3 regions of the Sodalis sp. RH15 genome follow, and region 1 is predicted to be linked to each of the others. Evidence: predicted binding sites of a transcription regulator. Region 1 holds the regulator's gene; each other region holds the start of a gene.

Region 1 (3,281 bases):
ATACGTTACATATCTGTTCACATTTGCATATCAAAGAAAAAACCCTTTCCTCCCATAAGATAAATATCAAGAGAAAAACCAGGGCAAGCAACAAACAGGTTATCTATCACCTGATTACCATCGCCAATAGCGTTACGGAAGGCATCAACAGCCACCCTCCCCGGGAAATAAATATGTCGCCACGCCTGACAGCATAAAAGCTCTTCTCTGCCCTGTTTTGCTGACCGTTAGCCGGGAATGCTATAGCCTCGCTCGGCTTACATCCCTAGATTCGGTATTTTATCGTCATCATGATAAGATGATGGATAGATAAGCTACGGGGGTTCCCTATGAAAAGCATGACTAGTTCGCAATTGCTCAGTCAAGCTGAACAATTGTGTGAACAACGGAATGTACGCCTGACGCCGCAGCGGCTCGAAGTATTGCGCCTGATGACGCAGCAGGAGGGGGCAATTAGCGCCTACGATCTGCTTGATCTGTTACGGGCCTCAGAACCCCAGGCTAAACCGCCGACTATATATCGCGCACTGGATTTTCTCATGGAGCAGGGATTTATACATCGCGTCGAGTCAACCAACAGCTTTGTCTTGTGCCATCATTTTGAAGAGCCTAGCCATACCTCGGCTTTTTTTATCTGCGATCGCTGCGGCCAGGTCACGGAGCAATCCACCGAGGGGATTGAGGAGATTCTACAACGCATGGCCCGGTCAGCGGGTTTTGCCATGCGGCATAACGTGGTGGAAGCCCATGGTTTTTGCCTCAAGTGTTCCGAAGTGCAATCCTGCGATCGGCTGCATAATTGCGGACACGACCATAGCATTGGGATCAAAAAGAGGTAATAGTTAAATAGGAAGGCATTAAAATTTTTAGTAGATTAGTTTAAGGATGTGATTAGGCAGGTGGTACATCCTTGTACCTTTGGGTAGGAACATTAATCTGATTATTCCGGGTAACCAACGTAATAGCGGGCTACCACGTTACATCGCTACCAGCGATATTTATTCTGGGTTTCCCAGTTCGAAACTTCCTTTTCTGCTGCTTCTTTGCCGTAACCATAACGCTCTTGAATTTTACCGATTAACTGGTCACGCTTCCCTTCAACAACGGTCAAATCATCATCGGTGAGTTTGCCCCATTGTTCTTTCATTTTACCCTTGAATTGCTTCCAGTTGCCGCTTGCTTGGTCAGTATTCATTGTAAAACTCCTTCGCTATCGTTTGGTGAGGAATTTTAATCATTAACCTTTTGCAGCGGTTAATGAATAATCGGATTCGTTAAAGAAAACGTCTGACATCGTTAATCTATAAGCTAACCCTATGAGATTAAGTATAGCAGTGCGTTTGGCGAAAGGTTTATTTGGCAGAGGATTTGACGTCATATGGACGGTAATTCCCGCGTTTTTTACCATAAGGCGATATAAAACAGCAGGTAGCGGAGGAAATTAGATTGACGATAAATGTAACAAAATATGTATAAACTTCACTTGTGCTTTGACGCGGATAGCTGGCGGGAACAGCGATTAATGACGGCAAGTATTGAAAAAAGCGAGGCAAGAAAAGATGCAAAAAGGTTATTGAACGGAACAAAACGACGCGCCACAGCTCCCCCAATAAATCTGCGGCCGCCGAAGCTGATAAAGGACGCCGAAAACCAAACCGGGGGAGAATACGCTACCTAGAGTCACCAACAGATCAAAGCGGGTCCAGACAAAGGCTCAGATCCAATTGCCGTTGCGAATGACACCTACCGCCAATCCTTCGATAGTAAGCTCCTGCTGGCGTAAATCCACCACGATGGGGGAGAAATCACTGTTTTCAGGTAACAGCTCAACGATATTGCCTTGTCTTCTCAGGCGTTTTACCGTCACTTCATCGTTAATCCGCGCGACAATCACCTGGCCATTACGGGCATCCTGCGTTTTGTGCACCGCCAGCAAATCACCATCCATGATGCCGATGTCTTTCATTGACATGCCGCTGACGCGCAGCAAAAAGTCCGCATGGGGTTTGAACAAATCAGGATCGACTTTGTAATGGCTTTCGATATGCTGCTCCGCCAGCAATGGCTCGCCCGCCGCCACGCGGCCAATCAGAGGCAAACCGCTTTCTTCCTCAATCAGTAAACGGATCCCGCGGGAAGCGCCGGAGACAATCTCAATCGCCCCTTTTCGCGCCAGCGCCTTAAGGTGCTCCTCGGCGGCATTGGGTGAGCGAAACCCCAGCTGTTGGGCGATCTCCGCGCGTGTCGGCGGCATGCCGGTTTGCGATATATGATCGCGGATAAGGTCAAAAACCTCTTGTTGTCTGGCGGTTAACGCTTTCATTCCGTCCCCTGTTTGTTTATACAGTCTTCATGTGAGTATATACAGGTCGAGCCCAATTGAAAACCTCATGTGTGGCAAAACGTAATAAAAACGGCTGAATTTAACAACGGTTAAAAGAAGCCATCATCGAAATAGTCGCCACAGCAAGGTTATCCAGACCCAGGCCGCCAATATGATGGCCAGCGCAACCGCAGCCGACCCGAGATCCTTTGCCCGTCCCGAGAGGGGGTGCAGCTCTGGCCCGATGCGGTCCACCACCGCTTCTATGGCGCTGTTTATCGTTTCCATCACCAATACCAGCCACACCGAGCCAATCAATAAAATACGCGAAATAGCGTCGGATTCGAGATAATATGCAAGTACGATGGCAAGGATGGCTATTACCGCTTCCTGCCGAAAAGCCGCTTCATGACGCCAGGCCGCTGATAATCCTTTTAATGAATATCCCATGGCGTTATAGATACGTTTAAGTCCACTGATTTGGTTTGCCATACATTTGCGCGCTTGAGGAAAATTGCGCCCATATTACCGGTTCTTTGCGTTCTCATCACCACAGATCTGTTGCGCAGTTTCTGGTATTCTTGTGCCGCAATGCTAACAAGAGGCTTCACACAGATATGTCAGGTTGGCGTAACATTTATTATGCGTTATTGGATTTGCCAATAAAATTGCTGGTGAGAAGTAAGGTAATCCCCGCGAATCCACGGGAAGAAACCGGTCTGGATCCCATGCGGGCCATGATGTACGTGTTACCTTATAATTCCAAAGCGGATTTGCTTACCCTGCGCGGGCAGTGCTTAAAGCTCCAACTGCCGGATCCGCTGATTCCCCTGGAAATTGACGGGGTAACGCTGCCGCGTTATGTCTTTATTAACGATGGTCCGCGGGTTTTCTCCTACTTCACCGAGAAGCCGGAATCCGTCAAGTTATTCCACAATTACCTGGACTTACACCGTAA
Region 2 (3,281 bases), 1.7 Mb from region 1:
ATCAAATCCCGCAGGGAGATGGCGTTGCCCAGAACGGTGAACAGGGGAAACGTTAAACGGATCACCCAGGAAATAGATGCCAGCAGACATAACCGCATCACCATGGCGCCGAACAGCCCCATGCCGCGAGCTTTGCCTTGCTGGGCAGGGGGAAGCTTGGCGACTACCAGAGAAAGGAAAATGATATTGTCGATACCAAGGACGATTTCCAAGATAGTCAGGGTGCCCAGCGCCAGCCACGCGTTGGGGTCCAGGATCCAATCAAACATAAAGAGTTAACAACCTAAACGAATATTAAACGAATAGTATATACCCAAAAGATTTCATACTGCAGCCAACACAGCTGTAACGTGAAAGATGATGGGTATAAACAATACTGAATGCCCGCGGGCAGGCAATGACTGTCTAAATCAGGAAATGCCGGGCCAGCAGCGGGCCGGTGAAGGTTTTCTTCAGGTAGAATCCCCTAGGCAAGGTCATGATCGGCTGCCCGAATTCGCCGATGGCGGCGGTAAGAGCCCGGCTATTAGCGGCTTTGGGACGCAGCTGCAGAACCTCGCCGTGCCGGGCAGTGATTTTTTCCACCTGCCCCAATACGATAAGATCCATCAATTCCTCCCAGTCCTGCTTTAGCCTCAGCTCTTCTTGGGCGTCAGGGCTCCACAGCAACGGCGTGCCGACCCGGCGCGCGGCCAACGGAATATCCCGGCTGCCTTCCACCGGTATCCACAGCACCCGCGCCAGCTTATAGCGTACATGGCTGGTTTCCCAGGTGACGCCGCTATTGCCGGTGAGGGGCGCCACGCAGACAAAGGTGGTTTCCAGCGGCCTTCCCGCGCTATCCACCGGGATGGTCTTGAGTTCAACGCCGATATCGGCAAAGTCTTGTTCCGGTTTGCTGCCGGCGCTGGCACCGAGATAACGCTCCAGCAGCACGCCGATCCAGCCTTTGTCGCGCTTGAGATTGGCGGGCAGCACCAGTCCGGCATGGGTTGCCAGCTCACCCAGGGTATAACCCGCCAGGGCACTGGCGCGGGCCAATAATTCAACTTCATTGACCGGCGGCGTCACGAGGGTTGAAACCAACGGCAGGGTCATCGCTGTGTTATCCGCATGGTGTTTAAAAACTAGGCTGTCATTTTCAATGAGCCGTATTTAATGATCATATAAATTGACGCCATTAATAATAGCATGATTTTTCTATTATTTTTATTCCATTATCTGAACTCTACAACGGTAAGCAAAAGGGTTGTGCACCAGTAGAGGAGAACAATGAACAGGATCTTACACCAGGTTATCCACAGATTTATGGGATAACCTTAATAAAAACTCACTACTGTAGCTATTTACAGCCTTGACGGCCTGTTATATTGCTGGTTTGTTCCGATATGGCAGTGATTTATCCACGAAATTGTGGATAAAACCAGCATTGACTGATTTTTAGCCTTACCGGCCCCCGGAATGAAGCCACAAGATCCCGATGGATCCCGTCGTGGCGGCATGGGATCCTTAGCCGCATGAAATCCCAAAGGATTTCTCCGCCGGGAATTCGTTTCCCGAAGGGTTGGCTAAAAGTTTTCCCCTACTAATTCAGCGTTCTGCACAGTACTATCCACAGAAAAAGTGCATAAAGCCATACGGCGCGGTTCGAAACTGTTGATAACCTGGCCGCCAAATCCCGCTGAAACCGCGATTGAGGCCGGACTTACTGAAAAGCAGTGGTTTACCCTATTGAGGGGATGTGAAACAATCAAGTCATGTTTGCACTATAAGTAATCGAGGTAGTCCAGTGATCGATGATGATGGCTACCGCCCGAATGTTGGTATCGTAATCTGTAATCGTGACGGACAGGTCTTGTGGGCCAGGCGCTACGGACAACACTCATGGCAATTCCCCCAGGGCGGCATTAATGCCGGCGAGACCGCTGAGCAGGCAATGTACCGTGAATTGTTCGAAGAGGTGGGATTAAGTCGCAAAGATGTGCGCATACTCGCCGCTACCCGCAACTGGCTGCGTTACAAACTGCCAAAGCGGCTGGTTCGCTGGGACACAAAGCCGGTCTGTATCGGGCAAAAGCAAAAGTGGTTTTTGCTACAGATTATGTGTCAGGACGCCGATATCAATATGCAGCGCGGGGGCACACCTGAATTTGATGGCTGGCGCTGGGTCAGCTTTTGGTACCCTGTCCGCCAGGTGGTTTCGTTCAAGAGGGACGTTTACCGCCGGGTCATGAAAGAATTCTCTACCACTGTCATGCCGTTGCAGGAAGGCGCTCCGCAACGGTCTTGTCCTGCTTATCGACGAAAGAGGGGATGAGCTACGCAGAACATGCTCACGCGTTTACGAGAGATCGTTGAGAAGGTTGCCGCCGCGCCGCGTTTGTCGGATACGCTGGATATCCTGGTTAATGAAACCTGTCTGGCGATGAACACTGAGGTTTGCTCGGTTTATCTGGCGGACAACGATCGTCGCTGCTACTACCTTATGGCTACGCGCGGTTTACAGAAACCGCGCGGGCGCACCATCACGTTGGCATTCGACCAAGGGATCGTCGGGCTGGTGGGACGGCTGGCGGAACCCATCAACCTGGCCGATGCCCATACCCATCCCAGTTTTCAATACATCCCCGCCGTAAAAGAAGAACGTTTTCGTTCCTTCCTCGGCGTACCGATTATCCATCGCCGCCAACTGCTGGGCGTGCTAGTGGTGCAGCAGCGCGAACATCGCCAGTTCGATGAAAGCGAAGAGTCGTTTATGGTGACGCTGGCCACGCAAATGGCCGGCATTCTTTCGCAGTCCCAGTTGAACGCCCTGTTCGGCCAGTATCGCCAGACACGTATCCGCGCGCTGGCGGCCGCGCCGGGGGTGGCTATCGCCCAGGGCTGGGTGGATACCAGCCAGCCGTCTCTGGATCAGGTCTTTCCGGCGTCGTCACTGGACAGCGCCCTGGAACGGGAGCGGCTGACCTTTGCCCTTGGCGAGGCGGCGGCGGAATTTCGCCGTTTCAGCAAACGTTTTAACGCCAGCGCCCAGCAAGACAGCGCGGCCATCTTCGATCTTTATTCCCATTTGCTTAACGATGCCCGCCTCAAGCGCGAGCTGTTTGCACAAATCGACGGCGGATCGGTAGCGGAATGGGCGGTGAAATATGTCATTGAACAGTTCGCCGAACAGTTCGCCCAGCTTAACGACAGCTACATGCGCGAGCGGGCCAACGATTTACGGGCATTGGGGCAACGGCTGCTGTTCCATTTGGACGACAGCACCCAGCGCGTGACGC
Region 3 (3,281 bases), 2.4 Mb from region 1:
CAGTTCGCGCCGCGTCGGGATCCGCACCGGGTTCGGGCGCGGCAGCTCGGGGCCGATGCCTTGCTTGACCTGCGGGTTGCCATCGCTGATGGCGCTGAAGGCGGGCATAAAGGTCAGCGAGGCGGCGCTGTGATCCACCGGCACGGCGCCCTCGCCAGGCAATTGTCCGCTGCTTTGCTGCCCCACGCTGAAATCATAGGGGGTATGGGCGCTATCCTGGCTGGCGGCCAGCCAGTTGCCCATCCGGGGACCGTCGTCGTCATCGGCGAAGTCACTTTGCGCGGCGGGAGGAACGGACTGGCCGCCCGGAAGCTCAAAGCGGTATTGCGGTACGGCCTCTTGCGCCGCCGTCACGGGGGCTGCGGTTGACGGCGCGGCGGGAACAATAGCCTCCGGTGTCTGAAGCGCGGCGCTCGTCCGGTCGCCTGGCGCAATAGCGGCCTGCCCCGCCAGCGGTGCGGCGGCGAAAGAGACATCAGGGGCCGCAAGCGCGGCGTTCGCCGGCCCGGCTTGCGCACCGGCCGCCGGCGCAGCGATATCCGCACCGGCGGCCGGCATGGCCACCGCCGCCGCGCTGCCGGCATCCGTCACGGCGCGCGGGGAGAACAGCGGATCGCTGCCGTCCTCACCCTCCGCAGGCCGGTTGCTCGATGCCGTAGCGGGATTATCCCCCGCCTCATCCTCGTCCTCATAGTCCTCATCGTAATACTCTTCCTCGCGGCGGGAACGATTAGACATAAAAGTCAGGCTGCCCAGCAGCACGCCGCCGATTTTTTCAGCGATCGTCAGCCAGGACCAGCCGGTGAACAAGGTCAACCCCGCGGCCCAGACGCACAGCAGCGTCAGCGTGGCGCCGATACCGTTGAACCAGGGTGACATGGCGTTGTCCAGCAGGCTGCCAATCACCCCGCCGGAAGCGAAATAATAGAGATCGTCCACATTGAGCGCGGCCAGGCCGCAGGAGGTCAGTATCAGCGCCAGGGTGCCGATAAGGCGCAGCGCCAAGGCAAAATAATCCACATAGTCCTGCACCTCCCGCTGACGGAAAGAGTTCCAGCAGAAGATCAGCATAATCGGCGGCAGCGCGTATGCCAGCACGCCGAAGGTGAAAAACAGCGTATCGGCAAACCACGCCCCAACGCCGCCCCCCAGATTATGGATAGGCCCATGCCAGGCCGTTTGCGACCAACTGGGATCGGACGGATCGAAGCTGACCAGGGAAATCATCAAATAGAGGGCAAAAATAGCCATGACTATGAGGACGGCCTCGAGTAACCTGCGGCCGCTGCTCATTTTTTTTAACGTAACGTCTTTATCTTCTGTATATTCCTGGCTCAAGAAAGGCTCTCCAGGTTTCTCAACCGGTATAACAACAGCGCCGACGTGCTGGCCGGCGCCGAGACTGTATGAATCCACAGGAGTGTAACCTTAAAAGCAGTCTTTTGCACCTGTGGTGTTTCTTAACGCGTTTTGATGACCAATCTGTTGCTTTGTTTCACTTCTTCCATCACCACATAGGTCCGGGTATCGTTAACCCCCGGCAACCGCAGCAATGTTTCACCCAGCAGCTTGCGATACGCCGACATATCCGGCACCCGCGTTTTCAGCAGGTAGTCAAAATCCCCCGACACCAGATGGCATTCCTGAATTTCTTCCAGCTTTTGTACAGCGGTATTGAATTGCTCAAACACATCGGGCGCGCCCCGATTAAGGGTTATCTCAACGAAAACCAGTAAAGACGCATCCAGATAATGCGGATTAAGCAAAGCGGTATAACCCTGAATGAAACCCTGACGCTCGAGACGACGCACCCGTTCCAGACAAGGGGTCGGTGATAGTCCTACCCGTTTCGAAAGTTCGACGTTCGAGATCCGTCCATCCTTTTGCAGTTCGTTAAGGATGTTGCGGTCGATACGATCGAGATCTTTTCCCGGGCGTTTTTTATTGTCTACCATTATTATTGTCTCTCTTCATTCCTTCCCTGCACTTGCCATACCCCTGCCGACTTCAATGTTTCAGGGTTTGCTTTAAAGACCTGCTGTTTGTTTTATTCTAAGGTCTGCCATTTCCACTGCCGCGCACGCTGTCTGTCCAAACCGCGACAGCGGCAGAAGAGAATTCTGCCTGGAAGAAATTTACCGGCTGAACATGCGGCCTATCGGCGGCTCCGCCGACCATCCGAATGGCGATTAACCGAATCGACACCAACCGAATAATTTCTTCTTACCTGATGTTTTCGCAAAAGCACAGCGGATTGTCAAAGTAAAACAACAAAAATCAGAACAACATGCCGATAAAATCGGGTGTAGGGCCCTTGGCAGGGGGTAAAAAAGCTTTATTTACCCGATCATGCCCTGATGGAGCATTAAAACGCCGTAGAGATAGGACATAACAATGATAATAATCGCTAATGGCTTTTTGCATTCTTTTCTTAATCTGGTAATTTTCTTACAATCGGATAGCTAAATCAGTGCGGCTAAAATGAGGAAACCATGTCAACGGTGAAACACAGTAAATTACTTATCCTGGGATCGGGCCCGGCGGGTTATACCGCTGCGGTTTATGCCGCGCGGGCCAACCTCAACCCAGTTCTTATCACCGGTATGGAGCAAGGCGGCCAATTGACCACCACCACCGAGGTGGAAAACTGGCCGGGGGATCCGGAAGGCCTGACCGGTCCCTTGCTGATGGAACGCATGTACGCCCACGCAGCCAAATTCAACACCGAAATCATCTTCGACCATATCAGCCAGGTGGAACTTAAAGAGCGGCCGTTTCGCCTGACGGGCGATAACGGTGTTTATACCTGCGACGCGTTGATTATCGCCACCGGCGCCTCCGCGCGCTATCTGGGCCTGCCCTCTGAAGAGGCGTTCAAGGGCAAAGGCGTGTCGGCCTGCGCCACCTGCGACGGCTTTTTCTATCGCAACCAGAAAGTGGCGGTGGTGGGCGGCGGGAATACCGCGGTGGAGGAGGCGCTGTATCTGTCGAATATTGCCGCCGAAGTGCACCTGATTCATCGCCGCGATACGTTCCGTTCTGAAAAAATCCTCATCGACCGGCTGATGGAGAAAGTTAAAAACGGCAATATCGTTCTGCATCCCGACCGGACGCTGGAGGAAGTGTTGGGAGACGAGAGCGGCGTGACCGGCGTGCGCCTCAAGCACGTTGTTCGCGGCGATAGCGACGCCCTTGAGGTGGCGGGGGTATTCATCGCCATCGGCCATAGCCCCAATACCGCGATTTTCGGTGACCAGCTGGCGCTGGAGAACGGCTATATC

What was found. Region 1 encodes LexA, which represses DNA repair genes until DNA is damaged. Its sites were predicted from a motif close to TNCTGTATGTACATACAGNA; they were not measured.
Region 2: the regulator LexA is predicted to act here: its motif matches at 1,335-1,354, upstream of mutH (DNA mismatch repair endonuclease MutH).
Region 3: the regulator LexA is predicted to act here: its motif matches at 1,401-1,420, upstream of ACL2XO_RS09595 (DNA translocase FtsK 4TM domain-containing protein).

The regions. Positions count from the first base shown of each region.
Region 1 covers NZ_CP178738.1:5,876,799-5,880,079, forward strand. The annotation lists gene rcsA (transcriptional regulator RcsA) at 1-197, shown strand, start outside; gene zur (zinc uptake transcriptional repressor Zur) at 330-839, shown strand; gene ACL2XO_RS26585 (CsbD family protein) at 986-1,195, opposite strand; gene lexA (transcriptional repressor LexA) at 1,715-2,323, opposite strand; gene ACL2XO_RS26595 (diacylglycerol kinase) at 2,447-2,815, opposite strand; gene plsB (glycerol-3-phosphate 1-O-acyltransferase PlsB) at 2,941-3,281, shown strand, end outside.
Region 2 covers NZ_CP178738.1:1,336,126-1,339,406, forward strand. The annotation lists gene ACL2XO_RS06330 (TerC family protein) at 1-269, opposite strand, end outside; gene mutH (DNA mismatch repair endonuclease MutH) at 406-1,098, opposite strand; gene rppH (RNA pyrophosphohydrolase) at 1,790-2,317, shown strand; gene ptsP (phosphoenolpyruvate--protein phosphotransferase) at 2,330-3,281, shown strand, end outside.
Region 3 covers NZ_CP178738.1:2,047,400-2,050,680, reverse strand. The annotation lists gene ACL2XO_RS09595 (DNA translocase FtsK 4TM domain-containing protein) at 1-1,338, opposite strand, end outside; gene lrp (leucine-responsive transcriptional regulator Lrp) at 1,461-1,955, opposite strand; gene trxB (thioredoxin-disulfide reductase) at 2,493-3,281, shown strand, end outside.